4 regions of the Streptomyces sp. NPDC048254 genome follow, and region 2 is predicted to be linked to each of the others. Evidence: riboswitches for the same ligand, from Rfam matches in the RefSeq annotation. Region 2 holds a riboswitch; each other region holds the start of a gene.

Region 1 (5,661 bases), on a different contig from region 2:
CGGGACGCGCACCCTGGATCCGTACTCGAAGCTGCTGGAGGAGCGGATCGTCTTCCTCGGCGCGCCCGTCGACGAGATCTCGGCCAACGACGTGATGGCGCAGTTCATGTACCTGGAGCACGCGGCTCCGGAGCGGGACATCTCGCTGTACATCAACTCGCCGGGCGGCTCGTTCAGCGCGATGGCCGCGATCTACGACACCGTCCAGTACGTCACCTGCGACGTGGAGACGATCTGCCTGGGGCAGGCCGGGGCGTCGGCCGCGGTGCTGCTCGCGGCGGGCACGCCGGGCAAGCGGTCCGTGCTGCCGGGTGCGCGCATCGTGCTCCAGCAGCCGTCGCTGCCGCAGCCGGTACAGGGCCAGCCGAGTGATCTGGCCATCCAGGCGGCGGAGTTGGACCGGATCCGCGCACTGCTCGAGGAGCTGCTCGTCCGGCACACCGGGCGGACACCGGCCCAGGTCAACCAGGACCTGGAGCGGGATCTGATGCTGGACGCGCCGGCGGCACTGGCGTACGGCCTGGTGGACCGGATCGTACCCAGCCGCAGGACCTCGCTCGGCCTGCCGGACGCGGGGTGAGCGGCCGATGCTGCCACCGGAGCTGCCTCCGCTGCCCGCGCTGACCCGCGCCGAGGGCGAGTTGATCGACCGTTATCTGGACGTGGTCGACCTGCTGGGCCGTATCAACCCGGCGCAGAACGAGGACACCTATCGTGGACTGCGCGCCGCGCAGGCGCTGGTGCGCGCCGCGTCCGAGCTGCGTGACGCACTCGCCCTGATGCATCGACGGGGCGAGACGGAGCTTCACGGGGACACGCTGGCACGGGCGTTGCGGGTGCTCGACGGTGAGCGCCGGACCGCGCGCGTCGCACTCCCGCCCGACTGCGTACGGTGACGCCCGGCGAAGTCCGCAGCGACGCGTCCACCGGTCGGCCGGGCCGGAGTTGAAACGACCCAAAGGAGTTACCGCCGTTCGGCGGAGGATGGCGTGGTTTTACCTGACCGCCGGGGCCGCTCAAGGTGCGTGCTCAAAGCTACCCGCGGAGGGCTTCGGCGCAGGTCCGGGGCTACGTCGGGCAGTTGACGACTAATCGAACACAGCGCTGTCCACCCGAACGGGTGGGTGGTGAGTAACCCCACAAATCTCCGGTTCCGTTGGGATTTTCGGACAGGCGTGAGTGAAGATCCCTGTCTGACGACAAGCCCCCGCCACAACGGCGAGGCGATCCGGGCGGACGCCGAGTCCTGCCGCCGCACGGATGCCCGGTCGACGGAAGTGGATCGGCAGGAGTGGAGGACCCAAGCACGACGGGTCGCCGGCACGGTCGCACCATGACCGGGCCGCGCAGCCCTTGGGGTGAAGCCGTGACAACGCGGCCGGGCAACTTCGCCAGCCCGAATCCGACAGGTCATCCTTCACAGGCGGCTGACGAAGGGTTGCGCATGACTGCGCTCAATCGTGTCCCGTCGCTGATGGCGCGGGCCGGCACGGCCTCGGCGCTCACCATCGCCGCCGTGGGCGGCTCCATCGTGATCCCGGGTGTCGCCTCCGACGCCTCGGCCGCCACGATGGGGACGAAAGCACTCCAGGTCGCGGCCTCGAAGAAGGGCTCGCCCTACAGGTGGGGTGCCACCGGGCCGAACCGGTTCGACTGCTCCGGGCTCACGCTGTACTCGTTCAAGAAGGCGGGCAAGAAGCTCCCGCGTACGGCGGCCCAGCAGTACAACAAGACCCGTCACATCTCGGCCGGCAACCGCAAGGCCGGGGACCTGGTCTTCTTCCACTCGGGTTCCAGCGTGTACCACGTCGGCATCTACGCCGGGAAGGGAAAGATCTGGCACGCCCCGAAGACCGGGGACGTGGTGAAGCTCCAGAAGATCTGGACGCGGAGCGTCTGGTACGGCCGGGTCAGCTGACCCACCCAGCGGCCGGCCGGCGGGAACTCGGGGCTACGGTTCCTGCTGGCCGGCGGCGGTGACCGTGCCGGCCGGGACTGCCCAGGGCAGTTGGATGAAGACGGTCTTGCCGCCCTCCCGGGTGGGGCGCACCCGGAGCTTGCCGCCGCACTCCGCGGTGAGCCAGCGGATGATGACCATGCCGCGCCCGTTGTCCTGCTGGACCGCGGCCGGGAGTCTCTTGGGGAAGCGCGGATGGCTGTCCGTGACGCCGATGCGCAGCTGTTCGTCACGGTCGAGGACGAGTCCCACCGTGAAGGTGGGTGACTGCCCGAAGGTGTGCTGCACCGCGTTGGTGGCGAGTTCGGAGACGATGAGGCGGATGGTGTCCGCGGTCTCCGTCTCCGGTGGCAGCCCCCATTCCGCGAGGATGCCCAGCACATAGGAGCGGGCCGCGGAGACCGAGGCGGGATCGCTCGGCAGAGTGATGGATGCTTCCAGGTGGTCTGCCATGGCGACGTCGTCCCTTTCCCACGGGACCGGAGCCCGACACGGTGCGGATGGTTCGAGTACGGTCCCGGACTGGTGCTTCTTCGTCAGACTGCCATTACCAGGGCGGTCAGGGGAGCGATCCACCAAGATATGCATATATCTGTCGCTCGATGCGGTGAACTCTGCGACCTCAGAGCGTATTTGGGCGGCCCGGAAGGAGTAAGGAGTAGCCCATGCAGAACGGTCCCGCGGTACGCCGCCGGAAACTGGGCGCCGAACTGCGCACACTGCGCACCGGCGCCGGCCTCACGAGCGGTGAGGCCGCCCGTCTGGTGGGCTGGCATCAGTCGAAAGTGAGCCGGATCGAGACCGGTGCCAGCGGTGTGAAACCGGCCGATGTGCGGTTACTCCTCGACGCCTACGGCGTGATCGAGGGGCAACTGCGCGAGTTGCTGCTGGTGTTGGCGGGGTCGGAGGACACCGCCGGGCGGCACCACTGGTGGCACGCCTATCGTGGGGTACTGCCGCCCACCTACCGGGATTTCATCAGTCTGGAGTCGCAGGCCAGCGCGATGCGCACGCTGGAGACCTCGGTCGTACCGGGGCTGCTGCAGACCCCCGAGTACGCGCGTGCCGTGACCCGGGCGGCCGTCGACGGGCTCGACGAGGAGGCCCTGGACGCCCTCGTGAAAGTGCGTCTGGCCAGGCAGGACGTCCTGCGCAACCATCCGCCGCTGGAGCTCAGCGCGGTGCTTGACGAGGCGGTGCTGCGCCGGGAGGTCGGCGGCCCCGGCGTGATGGCCCGACAGCTGGAGCGGCTGGTGGAGGCGGCCCGGCTGCCCCAGGTACGGCTCCAGGTGCTGCCGTTCTCGGCCGGGGCCCATATCGGCATCACCGGGCCTTTCGTAATCTTCTTATTTCCGAGCACTTCTGATCTGGATGTGGTTGTTCTCGACCAGTTGACGAGTAGCCTCTACCTCGAACGGAAAGAAGACCTCCAGGCCTACGCGGAGGCCTTCAACGCCCTTCAGGTCCACGCCCTTTCGCCCGAGGACTCGTTGGATTACATCGCCGGGATAGGTGACGGCGCGTAAGGAGGCACCATGACTGCACTGCCTCGGAACGTACCTTCAAGTGCTGATCTGCACGGACTGCGGTGGCTGCGCAGCAGCTACAGCACCGGAGCGAACAACTGCGTGGAGACGGCACGGCCGCGCTCCGGTCGGCTGACCGGACTGCTCGCCGTGCGCGACTCCAAGGATCCGGCCGGACCCGCGCTGCTCTTCTCCCCCGAGAGCTGGGTGGGTTTCGTGTCGGCGCTCACCGGCTGATCAGCCCGTAACCGACTCCGTATCCGCATTCGGTCAGGACCCGGCCGTGTCACGCCGACTCATGGTCGTGTCTCACCGATCACCTGTACAGCGCGTTCGATCTCGGCCCCGGAGAGGTCCGCCCGGGCGGTCAGCCTGAGCCGTGAGATGCCGTCCGGCACGGACGGCGGACGGAAACAGCCCACGGCCAGGCCTGCCGTACGGCAGTCGGCCGCCCAGCGCACGGCCCCCTCCGGGGACGGGGCCCGCACGGAGACCACCGCGGCGTCCGGACGCACCGCTTCCAGACCCGCGGCGGTCAGCCGTGCGTGCAGCTCCGCGGCCACCTCACGGGCCCGCACCGCACGTTCGGGCTCACGGCGCAGCAGCCGTAGCGCCGCCAGGGCCGCGCCCGCCGCGGCGGGGGCCAGGCCGGTGTCGAAGATGAAGGTCCGGGCCGCGTTCACCAGATGGTCGATCACCCGGGCCGGGCCGAGCACGGCCCCGCCCTGGCTGCCCAGCGACTTGGACAGGGTCGCCGTGACCACCACGTCCTCGGCGCCGGACAGCCCGGCCGCCTGCGGCGCGCCCCGCCCGCCGTCCCCGAGGACCCCGAGCCCGTGGGCGTCGTCCACGAGCAGCCCGGCGCCGCGCTCCCGGCAGGCCGCGGCCAGGGCGGCCAGCGGTGCCGCGTCGCCGTCCACCGAGAACACCGTGTCGGAGACGAGGACCGCGGGTCCCTCATGGGTGCCGAGCGCCTTGCGCACGGCGTCCGGGTCGGCGTGTCCGACGACCTGGGTGGCGCCCCGGGCCAGCCGGCAGCCGTCGATCAGGGAGGCGTGGTTGAGGGCGTCGGAGACGATCAGGGAGCCGTGCGGGCCGAGGGTGGTGACGGCGGCGAGGTTGGCGGCGTAGCCGGAGGAGAAGACCAGGGCCGCCTCGAACCCGCAGAATTCGGCCAGCTCGCGCTCCAGCTCGGTGTGGAGTTCGGTGGTGCCGGTGACCAGCCGGGAGCCGGTGGAGCCGCCGCCCCAGGTCCGGGCCGCCCCGGCCGCGCCCTCGGCGACCTCCGGGTGGTGGGCGAGGCCCAGATAGTCGTTGCTCGCCAGATCCAGCAGCGGCGAGTCGGCGGGACGGGGGCGCAGGGTCCGTACCAGTCCGGCGCGGCGGCGCAGTTCCGCCTGTTCGTCGATCCAGCCGAACGCCATGGCTCCTCCGGAGAATTTGTAGGCAGTGGACAGACCCTAGCGGGACCACCAGCCACCCACTGTGTGGCAATACCCACACCCAGAATTATCAGGCACAGGATCAACACAGGTCAGGGGCTGTATCACACCCTAGACTGAAGATCGTTTCTCACGGTCACCGTTGCCGCCCCGACAGCCGCACACCGCGTAGGACTGACAGGCCTGGCAGGCCGGGCTCGCAAGGCGGCAGCCGGTGCCGGGCAGGCACCGCGCTCAACCCACTGCGGCTGCGAACCGACGCCCCAGACTGTAGGTGCACAGCGCACGGATGCCGATGCCCTGACCACAGGGCGCTTCGGTCCCCCGGGAGCCGGACGACGGGCCGTCGCCGTCGGAGCCCCCGGAGCTGCCTCACTCCCCCGCCGGCCGATCCCGTCGGAATGTACGCCGCGAACTGCCCCGCCCAGTGACACCGTGGTCCAGCGTCAAGGCCGTCGTCGTCGAGGATGTACGCCTTGGCGAGGAGATCACTGAAGGCGTCGGCGGCGCGAGGGCCCCGCCCCGTCATCCATGAACACGTGCAGCGTCAACCTCATGTATTCAGCTATGAAAGTGATCTGACGTCCCGACAGGAGAAGGGTGCCTCCCACCTGCGATGATCTGACTGCTGAGATCAAGAACGTCGCGGAGAAGAGCCACCCAACAGGTGCAGGTTACCGAATGGGATCACCGGCTTGCCGTGCGGGCCGACGGCAAGAACCTGATCGGCCACGCG
Region 2 (5,661 bases):
TCGGGCGGGGCGTGCGCGCCGGAGTTCGCGGGAGGCGTGCACGTCGGGGTCGCGCGCGGGAGGCGTGCACGCCAGGGGCCCGCGCGGGAGGCTTGCACGCCAGGGGCCCGCGCGGGAGGCTTGCACGCCGAGGTCGTGCGGGCGAGGGTGCACGCCGGGCTCGCACAACGCGCACGCCGTGGTGTGACGCGCGCCCTGCGCCCTGCGCCCCGCGCTCACGCGATGGCCGCGCCGGGCGTGCGCGCCGTAACCCGCGTGGGGCGTGCGCGCGGTACCGCGCGCCCCGCGTGCGCGCCGTGGTCGGTCAGACGTTCACGCCGTGCTTGCGGAGGTAGGCGACCGGGTCGACGTCCGAGCCGTACTCCGGAGTCGTGCGGGCCTCGAAGTGGAGGTGGGGGCCGGTCACGTTGCCGGTCGCGCCGGAGAGGCCGATCTGCTGGCCCGGGGTGACCTTCTGGCCCACCGAGACGCCGATCGACGACAAGTGGCCGTACTGGGTGTACATGCCGTCGGCCATCTTGATGACGATCTGGTTGCCGTAGGACCCGCCCCAGCCGGTGGAGACGACCGTGCCGGTGCCGACGGCGTGCACCACCGTGCCGGTGGCCGCGTGGAAGTCGATGCCGGTGTGGGCGCCGGAAGACCACAGGGAGCCGCCGGTCTTGTAGCCGGTGGAGACGTACGAGTCGGAGATCGGCGCGACAAAGGCGTTGAGGCGCTTGCGCTCCGCCTCCCGCGCGGCGCGGGCCTCGGCCTCGCGCTCCTTCTTGGCCTTCTCCGCCGCCTTCTTGCGTGCGGCCTTTTCGGCCGCCTTGCGCTCGGCGGCGGCCGTCTGCGCGGCGGCCTGGGCGTCGATCTGGTCCGCGACCGAGTCGCTGACGGTGATGACCGGGGTGAGGCCGGTCTGCTCGACGGAGTTCTCGGCGGCGAGCGCCGGGGCGGCCGAGACGGTGCCGATGACACCCGTGGTGGTGAGGGCCGCGATACCGGCGGCCTGCGCGGTGGTGCGCTTCACCCGGCCGGGACGACGGTGCTTCCCGGAGGCGCACATGAACGCCATGTAGAGGCTGGTCCTTTCCTTCCCTCTCGCCTACCGGGTTAGCTGACGGGTTCGGAGCAGGAAGGTCTCCTACGGGCCCCCTCGCGGCTCGCGCGGGCGCCCGATTCACCCCAGGGACTGCGTGGGTCCCCGGCTCCCCTGGCTCGCGCCGTACGGGGACTCGGCGATGACTGTCCGGTGCCGCGGGTGCGGCGCAGTGCCTGGCGGACAGCCCGGAAGAACCTACGAGGACGTTCTCGTAATCCTCAAACGGAACGCGGATTTTGTCGCGCATCCCACAGGGCAGACAGGCAACCTCCGCCCCAATTCGGACATTTCAGAGCCCTGGTGACCGGATGGTCACCAGGGCTCTGCGCGCGCGTGCCGTTACTCCGCGGCGACGACCGTCACTTCGCCGATGCCGAGGGCCTCGACGGGCTCCTTGATCTGTGCCGCGTCGCCGACGAGGACGGTCACCAGGTGGTCGACCGGGAAGGCGTTCACGACCGCCGCGGTGGCCTCCACGGTGCCGGTGGCGGCCAGTTGCCGGTAGAGCGTGGCCTGGAAGTCGTCGGGCAGATGCTGCTCGACCTGGTCGGCCAGGGTGCCGGCGACGGCCGCCGCCGTCTCGTACTTGAGCGGCGCGACACCGACGAGGTTCTGCACGGCGACGTCGCGCTCGGCGTCCGTGAGGCCCCCGGAGGCGAGGGTGCGCAGCACCGTCCACAGGTCCTGGAGCGCCGGGCCGGTGTTCGGGGTGTCCACGGAGCCGCTGATGGCGAGCATCGCGGCGCCGCTGCCGTCGGGAGCGGACCGCAGGACCTGCCCGAAGGCGCGGACGCCGTAGGTGTAGCCCTTCTCCTCGCGCAGGACGCGGTCCAGGCGCGAGGTGAGGGTGCCGCCCAGGCAGTAGGTGCCGAGCACCTGGGCGGGCCAGACGCGGTCGTGCCGATCGGCGCCGACGCGGCCGATGAGCAGCTGCGTCTGGACGGCTCCGGGGCGGTCCACGATGACGACACGGCCGGTGTCGTCGGCGGAGACCGAGGGCACCGGCCGGGGCTGGGCGGTGGAGCCGCGCCAGGCGCCCAGGGTCTCGCCGAGCAGCTCGTCCAGGTCGATGCCGGTCAGGTCGCCGACGACGACCGCGGTGGCGGTGGCCGGCCGCACGTGCCGGTCGTAGAACGCGCGTACGGCGGCTGCGTCGATCTTCTCTACGGTGTCCTCGGTGCCCTGGCGCGGACGGGACATCCGCGTGGTCGACGGGAACAGTTCCTTGTAGAGCTGCTTGGCAGCCCGGCGGCTGGGGTTGGCCAGCTCGTGCGGGATCTCGTCGAGGCGGTTGCGGACCAGCCGCTCGACCTCGCTGTCGGCGAAGGCGGGTGCCCTGAGCGCGTCGGAGAGCAGCCCGAGCCCCTTGCCCAGGCGGGAGGCAGGGACCTCCAGGCTGAGCCGGACGCCGGGGTGGTCGGCGTGTGCGTCGAGGGTGGCGCCGGCCCGCTCCAGCTCGGCGGCGTAGTCCTCGGCGGAGTGCTTGTCGGTGCCCTCGGAGAAGGCGCGCGCCATGATCGTGGCGACGCCGTCCAGGCCGGCCGGCTCGGCGTCCAGGGGCGCGTCCAGAAGCACCTCGACGGCGACGACCTGCTGGCCGGGGCGGTGGCAGCGCAGCACGGTCAGACCGTTGTCCAGGGCGCCGCGCTCGGGTGCCGGGAAGGCCCAGGGCCGGGCCTCGCCCGCTTGGGGCCGGGGGTGGAATTCCATGGTGGCGAGCTCGGTCACTTGGCCGTCTCCTCGTCGTCGTGCTCGGCGGTGGCGGCCTCGACCGTGGCCTCCGCCTCGGGGTCCTCGGGTACGTCGGCGTCCTCGACCGTCTCCGGGGACTTGGGCTCGTAGACGAGCACCGCGCGGTTGTCCGGCCGCAGCCGGGCCTTGGCGACCTCCTGGACCTCTTGCGGGGTCACCGCGAGGACGCGCTGGACGGCGGTCAGGGCGAGCTGCGGGTCGCCGAACAGGACGGCGAACCGGCACAGTTCGTCCGCGCGGCCGGCGACGGTGCCCAGCCGGTCCAGCCACTCGCGCTCCAGCTGGGCCTGGGCGCGTTCCATCTCCTCGGGTGTGGGACCCTCCTCGGCGAACCGGGCGAGCTCCTCGTCGATGGCGGTCTCGATGACCGGCACCTCGACGTCACCGGAGGTCTTCACGTCCAGCCAGCCCAGGGAGGGCGCGCCGGCGAGCCGCAGCAGGCCGAAGCCGGCGGCGACGGCCGTACGGTCGCGCCGTACGAGGCGGTTGTAGAGGCGGGAGGACTCGCCGCCGCCGAGGACGGTGAGGGCCAGGTCGGCCGCGTCGGACACGCGCGTGCCGTCCTCGGGGAGCCGGTAGGCGGCCATCAACGCGCGCGCGGGCACCTCCTCCACGACGACCTCGCGCAGCTGCTCGCCCATGATGTCGGGCAGCGAGCCGTCGCGCGGGGCGGGCTTGCCGTCGTGCGCCTGGATGGAACCGAAGTACTTCTCGATCCAGGCGAGGGTCTGCTGGGGGTCGATGTCGCCGACCACCGAGAGCACCGCGTTGTTGGGCGCGTAGTAGGTACGGAAGAACGCCCGCGCGTCCTCCAGGGTGGCCGCGTCCAGGTCGGCCATCGAGCCGATCGGCGTGTGGTGGTAGGGGTGGCCCTCCGGGTAGGCGAGGGCGGTCAGCTTCTCGAAGGCGGTGCCGTAGGGGACGTTGTCGTAGCGCTGGCGGCGCTCGTTCTTGACGACGTCCCGCTGGTTCTCCATGGACTCGTCGTCCAGGGCGGCGAGCAGGGAGCCCATACGGTCGGCCTCGAGCCAGAGGGCGAGCTCCAGCTGGTGGGCGGGCATGGTCTCGAAGTAGTTGGTGCGCTCGAAGCTGGTGGTGCCGTTGAGCGAGCCGCCGGCGCCCTGGACGAGCTCGAAGTGGCCGTTGCCCTTCACCTGGGCGGAGCCCTGGAACATCAAGTGCTCGAAAAGGTGAGCCAGGCCGGTACGTCCCTTGACTTCGTGCCGGGAGCCGACGTCGTACCAGAGGCAGACCGCCGCGACCGGGGTCAGGTGGTCCTCGGAGAGCACCACGCGCAGACCGTTGGCCAAGCGGTGCTCGGTCGCTGTCAGGCCTCCGGAGCCTGTCTCGGCCGTGGTCGTGTGACCCATGGGCATGTACGTCCCTTCACTCGCGTCACTCACTCGCGGAAGCGGTCTCGAACCGCGGTTTTCCTGCCGGTCCTGCCACTGTATGCAAGCGCGCCGGGACCCGGCGAAGTTCCCGCACCACGTACGCCCACAGCGGATCGCGTAGCCTGCGTCCGACCCGCTCCCGAACGCCTCCGAGGCACCGGGGCGGGCCGCGGAGGCCGGGGCCTGGCCCGGGTTGTCAGTACCGCGGTCCACAATGGTCAGCGTCAGATCCCGTTCACGCATGAGCAAGGAGCCGGCAGCGATGGCCCGCCGCAGCACGAAGACCCCGCCGCCCGACGACTCGTACGAGGAGAGGATCCTCGACATCGACGTCGTGGACGAGATGCGCGGCTCCTACCTCGAGTACGCGTACTCGGTCATCTACTCGCGCGCTCTGCCGGACGCCCGCGACGGCCTGAAGCCGGTGCACCGCCGCATCGTCTACCAGATGAACGAGATGGGTGTGCGCCCCGACCGCGCCTACGTGAAGTGCGCGCGCGTGGTCGGCGAGGTCATGGGCAAGCTGCACCCGCACGGCGACGCGTCGATCTACGACGCGCTGGTGCGTATGGCCCAGCCGTTCTCGATGCGCGTCCCGCTGGTCGACGGCCACGGCAACTTCGGCTCCCTGGGCAACGACGACCCGCCGGCCGCCATGCGGTACACCGAGTGCCGGATGGCCGAGGCGACCAGCCTGATGACCGAGTCGATCGACGAGGACACGGTCGACTTCTCGCCCAACTACGACGGCCAGGAGCAGGAACCGGTGGCGCTGCCCGCCGCGTTCCCGAACCTGCTGGTGAACGGCTCGTCGGGCATCGCCGTCGGCATGGCGACCAACATGCCGCCGCACAACCTGGGCGAGGTGATCGCGGCCGCCCGCCACCTGATCCGCTATCCGAACGCGGACCTGGACACGCTGATGAAGCACGTGCCGGGCCCCGACCTGCCCACCGGCGGGCGGATCGTCGGCCTGGAGGGCATCCGGGACGCGTACGAGACGGGCCGAGGCACCTTCAAGATCCGGGCCACGGTGGCGGTGGAGGCGGTGACGGCCCGCCGCAAGGGCCTGGTCATCACCGAACTGCCCTTCACGGTCGGCCCCGAGAAGGTCATCGCCAAGATCAAGGACCTGGTCAACTCCAAGAAGCTGCAGGGCATCGCCGACGTCAAGGACCTCACCGACCGCGAGCACGGGCTGCGTCTGGTCGTCGAGATCAAGAACGGCTTCGTGCCGGAGGCGGTCCTGGAGCAGCTCTACAAGCTGACGCCGATGGAGGAGTCCTTCGGCATCAACAACGTCGCCCTGGTGGACGGCCAGCCGCTCACCCTGGGCCTCAAGGAACTGCTCGAGGTCTACCTCGACCACCGCTTCAACGTGGTCCGCCGCCGCAGCGAGTTCCGCCGCACCAAGCGCCGGGACCGCCT
Region 3 (5,661 bases), on a different contig from region 2:
ACAGCACGATCGCGAGCAGCGCGGCGCGGCCGGTGAGCCGGGAGCGGCGGGCCTGCCGCTTGGTCTGGGAGCGGTAGACCCGGGCCGCCGTCTGCTCGCCGAGCAGCTTCAGCCTGGTCGCGGTGGAGAACCGGTCCCGGTCCTTCACGGCCATGTCCCCGCCTCCCGTTCACACGCGCGTACGTCCCCGCACACGGTACGGGACCGGTACGGGGACGTACGTACGACTGGCGCAGCCTTGACCCTTAACGGGTCAGCGGCCCCTGACGGGTCAGCCCTTGAAGCGCGGGAAGGCGCTGCGACCGGCGTACACCGCGGCGTCGTCGAGGATCTCCTCGATGCGCAGCAGCTGGTTGTACTTGGCGACGCGCTCGGAGCGGGCCGGGGCGCCGGTCTTGATCTGGCCGCAGTTGGTGGCGACGGCGAGGTCGGCGATGGTGACGTCCTCGGTCTCGCCGGAGCGGTGGGACATCATGCACTTGAAGCCGTTGCGCTGGGCCAGCTCGACGGCGTCCAGGGTCTCGGTGAGCGAGCCGATCTGGTTCACCTTGACGAGCAGGGCGTTGGCGGCGCCGTCCTCGATGCCGCGGGCCAGGCGCTCCGGGTTGGTGACGAAGAGGTCGTCGCCGACGATCTGGACCTTGTCGCCCAGCTTGTCGGTGAGGACCTTCCAGCCGGCCCAGTCGTCCTCGAACAGCGGGTCCTCGATGGAGACCAGCGGGTACGCGGAGACGAGCTCCTCGTAGTACTCGGTCATCTCGGCGGCCGAGCGGGACTTGCCCTCGAACTCGTACTTGCCGTCCTTGTAGAACTCGGACGCGGCGACGTCGAGCGCAAGGGCGATCTGCTCACCGGGGACGTAACCGGCCTGCTTGATCGCCTCCAGGATGAGGTCGAGCGCGGCGCGGTTGGACTCCAGGTTCGGGGCGAAGCCGCCCTCGTCGCCGAGGCCGGTGGACAGGCCCTTCGACTTCAGGACCTTCTTGAGGGTGTGGTAGACCTCGGCGCCCCAGCGCAGCGCCTCGGAGAAGGACTCCGCGCCGATCGGGGCGATCATGAACTCCTGGATGTCCACGTTGGAGTCCGCGTGCGAGCCGCCGTTGAGGATGTTCATCATCGGCACCGGCAGCAGGTGCGCGTTGGGGCCGCCCAGGTAGCGGAAGAGGGGGAGGTCGCTGGCCTCGGAGGCGGCGTGCGCGACGGCGAGGGAGACGCCGAGGATGGCGTTGGCGCCGAGCGAGCCCTTGTTGTCGGTGGCGTCCAGGTCGAACATCGCCTGGTCGATCAGGCGCTGCTCGGTGGCGTCGTAGCCGACCAGCTCCGGGCCGATCTGCTCGATCACGGCGAGGACGGCCTTCTCGACGCCCTTGCCGAGGTAGCGGTTGGGGTCGCCGTCACGGAGCTCGATGGCCTCGAAGGCACCGGTGGAGGCGCCGGACGGGACGGCGGCACGACCCGTGCTGCCGTCGTCGAGGCCGACCTCGACCTCGACCGTGGGGTTGCCTCGGGAGTCCAGGATTTCCCGGGCTACGACGACGTCGATGGACGGCACGAGCATCTCCTTCTTGGGATGTGACGCTGGTTGTGCGGGCGCACGCGGACCTTGTCGGCCCTTGCTCAGCCTTGCGACTAGAGCCTAACCGTCCCAGGGCCGTCGGCCGTCACGACCGACCGACCCGTGGACACACAGACGGTACTCATTGTTCACGCGCGGAACAAAGGGGGTCCCGATGAAGAACGGAAGAAGAGCGGGTCAAGAAGAAGACCGCGAGAGGCCGCAAAGAGAAACCCCGCCCCGGTGCGTACGGGGGGAGAACGCACCGGAGCGGGGGCCCGTGGGGGACGGGGGCGGCCCTCACGTGGTCCTCACTATGGGGACCACGGCTGTGTGGACGCTGTGGTTCAGCTGGGCGCCGCGTAGTACTCGCGGCGCCTCTCCTGAGACCTACTTCAGGTGCAGCTGCTGGCCCGGGTAGATGAAGTCGGCGTCGTCGACGATGTCCTTGTTCAGCTTGAACAGCGCCTGCCAGCCGCCCTTGACCTTGTGCTTCTCGGCGATCGAGCTGAGCGTGTCGCCCTTGACGACCTTGTACTCGCCGTCGCCCTTCTTGACCTTCTTGCCGGTCGGGGTGGTGACGGTCTTCTTGGCGGCCGGACGCTCGGCGGAGCGGGAGGCGGCCTGCGTGTCGGTCGTACGGCTGCTGGTGCCGCCGCTCGACGAGGAGCTGGAGGAGCCGGCGCTGCTGCCGGTGTAGGCGGCGCTGGACAGGCCCGTGCCGCAGACCGGCCAGGCGCCCTTGCCCTGCGCGGCGAGGACCTTCTCGGCGACCGCGATCTGCTGCGCCTTGCCGGCCTGGTTGGCCTGCGCGGCGTACTGGGTGCCGCCGTACGCGGCCCAGGTGGAGGCGGAGAACTGCAGACCGCCGTAGTAGCCGTTGCCGGTGTTGATGGCCCAGTTGCCGCCGGACTCGCACTGGGCGACGGCGTCCCACTCGGAGGCGGTGGCGGCGGAGGCGGTGCCGGAGGCCATCAGCGGTGCGGCGATGGCGACACCGGTGACACCGGCGAGTGCGGCGGCGCGGGTGGCCTTGGACGGACGACGGTGCTTGCCCTTGCCGGAAAACAGCATGACGGATCCCCTCACCGACGCCTGCGAGGTGAGCTGTCGGGTTCGGGCCGGTTGAGTTGCCCGGCCGCACACCTCACGGTGCGCGGCTTCACCCCGAGCCGGACACGGCAGCCTCAACTACCGGTCCCGGCACTTACCTTGGGTCCCCCGCTCCTGCCTACGGCGCTTGACGCGACGACTGTTCCCGGGGAGTCGCTGGCAGGACTCGGCGTTGCGACGGCCGGGGCTCGTGGTGACGAGCGGCCTTGACCGTAAACAGGCGATCAGGTGAATTTCAAAGATGATCAGGGCTTCTGAGACTCATCCCACACTTTCACCAAAACGGACATTTAACTGCCAAGTAGGGCGACCTGAGATGTCAACTCCCGCTACTTTTCGTCCGTTTCGCTGCTGAGTTTCAGGGTCTGACCGGGGGCGATGTCATTCGGGTCGGCACCGATGTCCGCCTTGTTGGCGGCATAGAGCGCACGCCATCCGCCGTCGAGGCCAAGGGAGTCGGCGATGGAGGCGAGAGTGTCACCGTCCCGGACGGTGTAGGTGCCGGCGTCCCGGGAGGCATGACGGCCGGAAGAAGTCACACTCTGACCGTTTGTCACACTTTCGTCCGCCGAGCCGCCACGGTGCTTGCCGCCACTGCCGACGGCCCCCGTGTCGACCAGATCCCAAGAACTGCCCGTCTGCCAGGAATTGTCCGAGTCGTCGGCTTCGGGCACGACAGGGTTCTCGTTCACCTTCGAGGCATCGGAGCCCTTGGATCCCGACTTGTCCGCCTTCGTGGAGTCGGCAGGGGTGCCCTTGCCGGAGCCGTCGCTCGCACCCGGGGACGGAGTGGCGGAGTCGGAGTCCGTGGCGCCCGAGGCATCCGACGAGGAGTCGGACGAGCCCGAATCCGATGAACCAGATGAATCCGATGAACCAGATGAAGAGGACGAATCCGACAGCCCGGAGGACGAGTCGGAGGAGCCGGACGCGTCGTCCGATCCGCCGAGGCCCGGGTCGACGTTCACCGAGGCGTCGTCCGAGGAGAGCCCGGCGATCAGCGCACAGGTCCGCCAGGGCTTGGTGCCCTGGTCGGCGAGGATCTTCTCGGCGACCGCGATCTGCTGCGAACGGCTCGCCTGGTCCGGCGTGCCGGCGTACTGCTGGCCGCCGTACTCGTCCCAGTCGTCCTGGGACATCTGCAGGCCGCCGTAGTAGCCGGTGCCGGTGTCCATGCTCCAGGAGCCGCCGCTCTCACACTCGGCCACCCTGTCCCAGGTGTTGCCGTCGGCCGCGTTGGCGCTCGCCGCGCCGAGGAGCGGGATGGCGATGGCCGAGCCGGTCACGCCGGCCGCGACGAGGAGAGCCGGAGCCTGACGGGGGCGACGGTGACGACCGTTCCCGGAGAGCATGCGGAAACCTTTCGAGCGACAGCGGTGACCGGCGCGACGGGTCCCGCTGGGGCGCCGCACTGATGGGTGAACGTATAGGCAGACGATCACTTGTCACAAGTTAATGCCGCGCAGATCACGTGAAGATCACAGACTTGAACGCTGGTCATCTTTGCCGGTGAAGGGCCGTGCGGGGCGCCGGGCGGGTGTCGGTGGGGGGCCAGGCGGGTGTCGGTGTTGCTCATCGGCCGGCGGGGGTGAACTGCACGGGGAGCGTGCGCAGTCCGCGCATGATGAGGCCGCCGCGCCAGCGCAACTCGCTCTCCGGCACCGCGAGTCGCAGGTCCGGGAGGCGGGTGAGGAGGGTGGCGAGCGCGGTCTGCCCCTCCAGGCGGGCGAGCGGGGCGCCGAGGCAGTAGTGGATGCCGTGGCCGTAGCCCAGGTGCTGGTTGTCCCGCCGTGCCAGGTCGAGCGTGTCCGGCTCGGCGAACCGCTCCGGGTCCCGGTCCGCGGCGGCGAGTACGACGAGGACCGGGTCGCCGACCGCGATGCGCTGCCCGCCGATACCGAGCGGCTCGGTGGCGAACCGCCAGGTGGCGAGCTCCACCGGCCCGTCGTAGCGCAGGAGTTCCTCCACCCCGGTCTCCAGCAGCCCGTGCTCGCCCGCGGCCAGGGAGTCCTGGAGGCGGCGGCGCTGTTCCGGGTGGGTGAGCAGGGCGTACGTCCCGTTCCCGATGAGGTTGACGGTCGTCTCGAAGCCGGCGAACAGCAGGATGAAGGCCATGGCGGCGGCCTCGTTCTCGGTGAGGTGCTCGCCGTGGTCGGAGGCACGGATGAGCCCGGAGATGAGGTCCTCGCCGGGGGCCGGCTCGGCGGACAGCGCCTCCCGCTTCCGGTGGATCAGCTCGGCCAGATATCCGCGCATCTTCTTCACGGACCGCGCGACCCCGCCCCGCGGCCCTCCGCCGTGCGCTGCTTTTGTGTGTCGCAGCATCATGCCGGCCCAGTCCCGGAAGTCGTCCTGGTCCTCGCGCGGGACGCCCAGCAGGTCGCAGATGGCGTAGATGGGCAGCGGGAAGGCGAACTCGTGGATGAGGTCGGCCTCGCCCCGGTCCGCGAACCCGTCGATGAGCCGGTCGGTCAGCTCCTGCACCCGGGGCGCGAACTCGGCCACCCGGCGCGGCGTGAACGCCTTGCTGACCAGCCGCCGCAGCCGGGTGTGGTCCGGCGGATCGATGTTCAGCAGATGCGTCATCAGCTCGGCCCCGCGCTCCCCGGGGATCCCGGTCTTCCCCTTGGCGTGCGCGGGCTCGTCGTGATGCGCCGGGTTCTTGGACAGCCGGGGGTCGGCGAGCGCCTGCCGGGCGTCGGCGTAGCGGGTGACCAGCCAGGCCTCGACCCCGCTGGGAAGCCGGGTGCGACGCACGGGTGCGTGCTCCCGGAGCCAGGCGTAGGCGGGATAGGGGTCGGCGGCGAACTCCCAGGTGAAGAGGTCGGGGGCGGGGGCGCCGTCGGGGTGGGTGGTGCCGTCGGGGGCGGGCTGGTGGGTCACTCCTTGACGGTATCGGGTGCGTGCTCGGTCAGGAGCTTCTGGGCAAAGCAGTCGCCCCGCTCAGCGGCCTTCCGGTACCACCACATGGCCTGGCTCTCGTCCCCCCGCTC
Region 4 (5,661 bases), on a different contig from region 2:
TGGCCCTCGATCCAGGCCGTGTACGAGTCGGCGGTGTCCACGAAGTTGCCGCCGGCGGCCGTGTACGCGTCGAGGACGGCGAAGGAGGCGGCCTCGTCGGCGGTCCAGCCGAAGACGTTGCCGCCCAGGCAGAGCGGAAAGACCTCCAGGTCGGAGGAGCCGAGCTTACGGAGGGAGCGGGAAGCGGAAGAACCGGAAGAACCGGAAGAAGGCGTCATGCCTCAGTTCAACACCGGCTGCCGGTGCGCCCATGCCGACGCAACGCGAAGTTCTCGTAAAAGCGGAATGCACCCGGGGCCCGTGGACACACCGAACCGGCAGCCCTGACGTCGGGGGGTTGTCGTCAGGGCCGCCGGGGATCAGTGGGGTCCGTCAGGGGTTGAGGCCCTTGCCGCGCAGCCAGGTCATCGGGTCGATGCCGGTGGCCTGACCGCCGGGGTGGACCTCCAGGTGGAGGTGCGGGCCAGTGACGTTGCCGGTGGCGCCGACGCGGCCGATGACGTCACCGGTGGCGACCTTCTGGCCGACCTTGACGCCGATCGAGGACTGGTGGCAGAACCACAGCTCGGTGCCGTCGTCGAGGGTGAGGATGGTGCGGTAGCCGTACGAGCCGGCCCAGCCGGCCTCCGTGACGGTGCCGCTGTGCACGGCCTTGATGATCGTGCCGGTGGGAGCGGCGAAGTCGAGCCCGGTGTGGTAGCCGGAGGCCCACATCGAGCCGGCCTGCCCGAAGGTGCCGGTGATCGTGTAGGAGACGACCGGCAGCGTGTACTGCTTGGCCAGCGCGGCGAGCCGCTTCTGCTCGGCCTGCGCCTTCTCGGCGGCCTGCGCCTGCTCCTTGGCGTCGGCGGCCTTGGCGGCCGCCGCCTTCTCCGCCTTGGCCTCCGCGTCGGAGACCGCCTTGTCGGCGGCGGCCACGGCCTTGGCGGTGGCCTTGACGTCGAGCTGGGTCTGCTGCTGCTCGGCCTGGGCGATGATCCGGCTGCGCAGCGCCTCACCGGCGTCGGCCGAGGAGTCGGAGGAGTCCGAGTCGGTGGCGGTCGTCGTGGTGACGCTGCTGAGCGCGGTCTGGACGGCCTGGTGGCCGCCGTCCTCGCCGAGCAGGGAGTCGACGGAGGACGGCAGGTCGGGCAGGGAGATGGAGACCGGCGGCTTGCCGGTGTTGGCGCTGGCCATGCCGCCCGCGCCGACGGCGGCGATGACGCCGACGCCGAGGACCGTGGAGCTGCGGGCGAGTCCGCCGCCGCGCTGCTTGGCGACCCGGTGCCGGCCGCGTACCGGGGCGAGGGACTCCTCGGTGGGGTTCCACTCCTCCCAGGGGCCCTCGTCGGTGCGGTAGGCGCCGTAGCCGAAGGTCTCGGGTTGACGCTGGCTGGGCACGAACGGGGCTGTCGGAGCAGGCCGGTTGGACGCCACGCGGGCGCACTCCTTTCCTTCCGCTGCCTACCGGGTTAGCTGACGGGTTCGGAGCGGGAAGGTCTCCTACGCGCGTATACCGGCCGTTTCGTACCCGGCGGCAGCCGTGCGATTCACCCCAAGGTGGTGGTTCCCCGGTTCCCTTGCGGGATTCGGCGCGTGCGCGCGGAGCCGTCGCGGGTGACGGCTGGGACGACCGCGCTGCGTTATCGAACGTTAATAGACCCGGCTGCCAGATTCCAAGCTGTTCGCCTTGATCATTAAGCTTTCAAAGCTTGGACTTAACCGCCATGAACGGTCAAAAACGGTCGACTTGACCCTGCGTTCTGTCCAGCTCAGGAGTCACACGCGTTTTGATGGTGACTCAGACGTTATGCGGAGGGCGGTCGTCCGCGCACCGAGGGTGACAATCCCCAGAACGGCGGGGTGATCGCGCTCAGGGCCGTCGTACGGCGAGCAGCGCCATGTCGTCCGTCATGCCACCGCCGGTGTGCCGGCGCACCTCGGCCGCGAGCCGGGCCAGCAGCGCGCCGGGGGCGGTGACGACACGGCCGGCCAGCCGCCGCTCGGGGTCGTAGAACCGGCCGTGCGCGTCCCGCGCCTCGGAGAGGCCGTCGGTGTGCAGCAGCAGCGTGGCCCCGCTCGGGAACGCGTGCTCGGCGGCCCGGTCCGGCCAGGCCCCCAACTCGGCCATCCCGAGCGGCAGCGCGGCCTCGGGCCCCCGTACCGGGCACACCTTGCCGTCGCCGTGCAGCAGCAGGGGCGGCGGATGGCCGCGGTTGACGACCCGCACCGTGCCGTCGCCGCGCGGGAGTTCGGCGAGTACGGCGGTGGTGAACCCCTCGACCGCGTCGAGGCCGCCGCGCCGGACGCCCTCGCGGGCCAGCGCCCGCTCCAGCCGCCCCGCCACCGCCTCCAGCGTGGCCTCCTGCTCGGCGGCCTCCCGGAACGCGCCGATGACCACGGCGACGGCGGCGACCGCACCCATACCCTTGCCGCGGACGTCGCCGACGACCAGCCGCACGCCGTACGGGGTGTCCTGGATCGCGTACAGGTCACCGCCGATGAAGGCGCCCTCCTGGGCCGCCTCGTAGCGGGCCGCGATCTCGAAGCCGCCGATCCGCTCGGCGGGCTCGGGCAGGACCGCCCGCTGGGCGGCCTCGGCGATCTCGCGGGCGGAGGCCAGGCGCTGGTCACCGAGGCGCACGATCCGGTTGATGCCGGCGGCGAGGGCGGCGACGGTGACCACGGTGAGGACCTCGGTGACCGTGTCGACGTTCGGGCCGAAGTCGAAGCGGGCGTGCACGGCGTAGGCGGCGAGGAAGGAGGCGAGGCCGGTCAGGACGGTGGTGCGCAGCGAGGTGAGGGGCGCGGCGATCAGCGGGGCGGCCGTGAAGAACGGGACGGCCGTGAAGGCCCTCGGGGTGAGGAAGTCGTAGCAGACGCCGGCGACGATCAGCAGGACGGGCAGGAAGCGGGCCAGGGTGCGGACGGCTGCGGACCCGTCCTCCTGCGCCTCTCCAGGGGCCACGGTGCGACTCCCCATATGTCCCAGGTGTCCAATGCGTGTCCGTCCAGGTTTGCGGTTGCGAGCGAGCGGCGGCGAGTGGTGTGGGCCGGGCGGATGAGTGCGGACGGATGTGATGTGGAACACGTGCCGGTATAGGACCCGGTATACGACTCAGGGCCGGAATCCTCGTTCTTGGATTCCGGCCCTGATTCTTCAGTAGCGGGGACAGGATTTGAACCTGCGACCTCTGGGTTATGAGCCCAGCGAGCTACCGAGCTGCTCCACCCCGCGTCGTTGACACCAGCATACGCCATCCGAAGGGGGAGAGTCACACGGGTTGAGGGAGGTCAGCCCAGCAGGTGCGCGTTCGGGGTCTTCGCCAGGTCCTCGTACTGGTCCAGCACCAGCACCGCCACCCCCGTCTCCCGCAGCATCCCCGTCCCGTCGGCCGCCTCGACGAAGGTGTCCGGCTCGCGCCACGCCGTCACCACCCGCCGTACCCCGGCCCGGAGGATCAGCTCGGCGCAGGGGTGCGGCCGGGAGGCGCGGTGGGTGCAGGGTTCGAGGCTGGTGTAGACGGTGGCCGTGGCCAGCCGGGGGTCGGCCGGGGGGATCTTGGCCAGGGCCGCCTCCTCCGCGTGGACGACGGGGTCACCGGCCTCCCGGGAGTGGCCACGGGCCAGTTCCGTGCCGTCGGCCGCGACCACCACCGCGCCGACGCTGAACGCGGTCCCAGAGGGCGGGCAGTCCGCCGCCAGCTCGCAGGCGAGCCGCAGCCAGTGCCGGTCCGCGGCGGACGCCGTCGCACCCGCGCCGGGCGCGGTGGGCTCGTACCGCATCAGGACGACGTCCTCGATACGGCGGCTCTCCAGCAGCCGCAGCCGCCCGGCCTGGTACCCGCCCGGGCCGAACAGGCGCGATGCCTTCGGGTCGCCGACGAAGAGCGGGGCCAGGACCAGCTGGAGTTCGTCGGCCAGGCCCTGCTGGAGGAGCTGGGTGTGGACGGTGCCGCCGCCCTCGACCATCAGCCGGCCGACCGACCGCGCCTCGCGTAGATCCGTCAGCAGCGCGGGCCAGTCGAGGTCGGCGCCGAGGGAGACGACGTCCGCGGCGATACCGAGGCCCCGGATCCGCGCCGCGCCCGTCTCCGTCGTGTACACGACCTTCTCGCCGCCGGTGTGCCAGAACTTCGCGTCCGGGTCAAGGTCGCCGGTCGCGGTGACCGTGACCTTGAGGGGGTACTCGGGCCTGCCCGCGGCGACCCGGGCCGCGCGCCGCCCGGGGTCGTTGACCAGGAGCCGCGGGTTGTCCGCGCGGATGGTGCCGGCGCCGATCAGGATCGCGTCGACGCCGGCCCGTACCTCGTCGACGCGGTCGAAGTCGGCCGGGGACGAGAGCAGCAGCCGTTCGGGGCCGGTGTCGTCGAGGTAGCCGTCGAGGGAGACGGCGGCGGACAGCAGGACGTAGGGGTACGGCATCGGACGTGCTCACTCCCGAGGGCGACGGGCAGGCTTGGTTAAACTTTGAAACAAACCTACACTGGCTGCATGACGACTCGCTGGCTGACGCCGAAGGAGCAGAGCGCCTGGCGCGCCTACGTCTCGGCGACGCACCTCCTGGACGACGCGATGGACCGGCAGCTCCAGCAGGACGCCGGCATGCCGCATCTGTACTACGGCATCCTCGTCAGTCTCTCCGAGGCGCCGGAGCGCAAGCTCCGCATGACCGACCTCGCCGAGAAGTCGAAGATCACCCGGAGCCGGCTGACGTACGCGGTGACCCGGCTGGAGAAGGACGGGCTGATCCGGCGCGAGGACTGCCAGTGGGACAAACGCAGCAGCTTCGCGCTGCTGACCGACGAGGGCCTGGCGGTGCTGGAGCGTGCCGCGCCGGGGCATGTGGAGACGGTACGGGCGGCGGTGTTCGACCATCTCTCCGCCGAGCAGGTGACCCAGCTGGAGGAGATCAGCTCGGTGATCGCGCGGGCGCTGGAGGGTGACGCGACGACCCCGCGGCCGACCTCCGACGAGGTTCCCTGGCGGCGGCGGTCGTCGCCCTGTTCGGGTCCCTCGTAAGGCCCCGGCCCGCCGTGAGACCTCGCGGATATTCCCGCGGAATCCTGTTGCTTCAAATTTAAAACATGGATAGGGTTCCAGCCGTGGATCTGCTTCAAATCTGAAGCAGAGGCCGCTACCGTCCTCCACCCGGACACAGGAGAACCCGATGCCAGACTTCCCCGCCGCCACCCAGCGCGCCCGCGTCCGGGTTCCGCTGCGTTTCACCGATGGCTACAGCGTCAACTCCGACCTCGTCACTTTCCATGGCCTCACCGACGGCCAGGAACATCTGGCCGTCGTCCTCGGCGATCCCGCCCCCGGCACGCTCCCGCTGGTCCGGCTGCACTCCGAGTGCCTGACCGGCGACGTCTTCGGCTCGGCCCGCTGCGACTGCGGACCCCAGCTGCGCGAGGCCGTCGAGCGCATCTCGGAGCGCGGTGGCATCCTGCTCTACCTGCGCCAGGAGGGACGCGGCATCGGCCTCTACAACAAGCTCGACGCCTACGCCCTCCAGGACCAGGGCCTCGACACCTACGAGGCGAACGCCGCCCTCGGCCTCCCCGAGGACGGCCGCGACTACACCGCCGCCGCCCAGATGCTGGCCGCTCTCGGCGTCACCGAGCTCGACCTGCTCTCCAACAACCCCGACAAGGCCGAGCAGCTGCGCGACCTCGGCGT

What was found. A riboswitch is a leader RNA that binds a small molecule or an ion and turns the genes downstream of it on or off. The one in region 2 is predicted to bind cyclic di-AMP.
Positions count from the first base shown of each region.
Region 1: it holds a riboswitch for cyclic di-AMP, as region 2 does, so the genes downstream of both, ACGFZQ_RS49065 (C40 family peptidase) here and ACGFZQ_RS24335 (M23 family metallopeptidase) in region 2, are expected to answer to the same signal.
Region 3: it holds a riboswitch for cyclic di-AMP, as region 2 does, so the genes downstream of both, ACGFZQ_RS27495 (transglycosylase family protein) here and ACGFZQ_RS24335 (M23 family metallopeptidase) in region 2, are expected to answer to the same signal.
Region 4: it holds a riboswitch for cyclic di-AMP, as region 2 does, so the genes downstream of both, ACGFZQ_RS41480 (M23 family metallopeptidase) here and ACGFZQ_RS24335 (M23 family metallopeptidase) in region 2, are expected to answer to the same signal.

Region 1 covers NZ_JBICZJ010000032.1:30,096-35,756, forward strand. The annotation lists gene ACGFZQ_RS49055 (ATP-dependent Clp protease proteolytic subunit) at 1-580, shown strand, start outside; gene ACGFZQ_RS49060 (hypothetical protein) at 588-896, shown strand; cyclic di-AMP (ydaO/yuaA leader) riboswitch at 1,228-1,441, shown strand; gene ACGFZQ_RS49065 (C40 family peptidase) at 1,445-1,918, shown strand; gene ACGFZQ_RS49070 (ATP-binding protein) at 1,952-2,410, opposite strand; gene ACGFZQ_RS49075 (helix-turn-helix domain-containing protein) at 2,623-3,483, shown strand; gene ACGFZQ_RS49080 (DUF397 domain-containing protein) at 3,493-3,720, shown strand; gene ACGFZQ_RS49085 (8-amino-7-oxononanoate synthase) at 3,780-4,907, opposite strand.
Region 2 covers NZ_JBICZJ010000008.1:405,328-410,988, forward strand. The annotation lists gene ACGFZQ_RS24335 (M23 family metallopeptidase) at 305-1,060, opposite strand; cyclic di-AMP (ydaO/yuaA leader) riboswitch at 1,073-1,236, opposite strand; gene ACGFZQ_RS24340 (M16 family metallopeptidase) at 1,427-2,815, opposite strand; gene ACGFZQ_RS24345 (pitrilysin family protein) at 2,812-4,215, opposite strand; gene ACGFZQ_RS24350 (DNA topoisomerase (ATP-hydrolyzing) subunit A) at 4,496-5,661, shown strand, end outside.
Region 3 covers NZ_JBICZJ010000010.1:149,701-155,361, reverse strand. The annotation lists gene ACGFZQ_RS27505 (septum formation initiator family protein) at 1-154, opposite strand, end outside; gene eno (phosphopyruvate hydratase) at 272-1,558, opposite strand; gene ACGFZQ_RS27495 (transglycosylase family protein) at 1,946-2,629, opposite strand; cyclic di-AMP (ydaO/yuaA leader) riboswitch at 2,633-2,804, opposite strand; gene ACGFZQ_RS27490 (transglycosylase family protein) at 2,998-4,020, opposite strand; gene ACGFZQ_RS27485 (cytochrome P450) at 4,241-5,551, opposite strand; gene ACGFZQ_RS27480 (hypothetical protein) at 5,548-5,661, opposite strand, start outside.
Region 4 covers NZ_JBICZJ010000020.1:192,652-198,312, reverse strand. The annotation lists gene ACGFZQ_RS41485 (aldo/keto reductase) at 1-218, opposite strand, end outside; gene ACGFZQ_RS41480 (M23 family metallopeptidase) at 373-1,416, opposite strand; cyclic di-AMP (ydaO/yuaA leader) riboswitch at 1,424-1,584, opposite strand; gene ACGFZQ_RS41475 (PP2C family protein-serine/threonine phosphatase) at 1,853-2,962, opposite strand; tRNA gene ACGFZQ_RS41470 (tRNA-Met) at 3,144-3,217, opposite strand; gene ACGFZQ_RS41465 (dihydrofolate reductase family protein) at 3,274-4,404, opposite strand; gene ACGFZQ_RS41460 (MarR family winged helix-turn-helix transcriptional regulator) at 4,474-5,001, shown strand; gene ribA (GTP cyclohydrolase II) at 5,150-5,661, shown strand, end outside.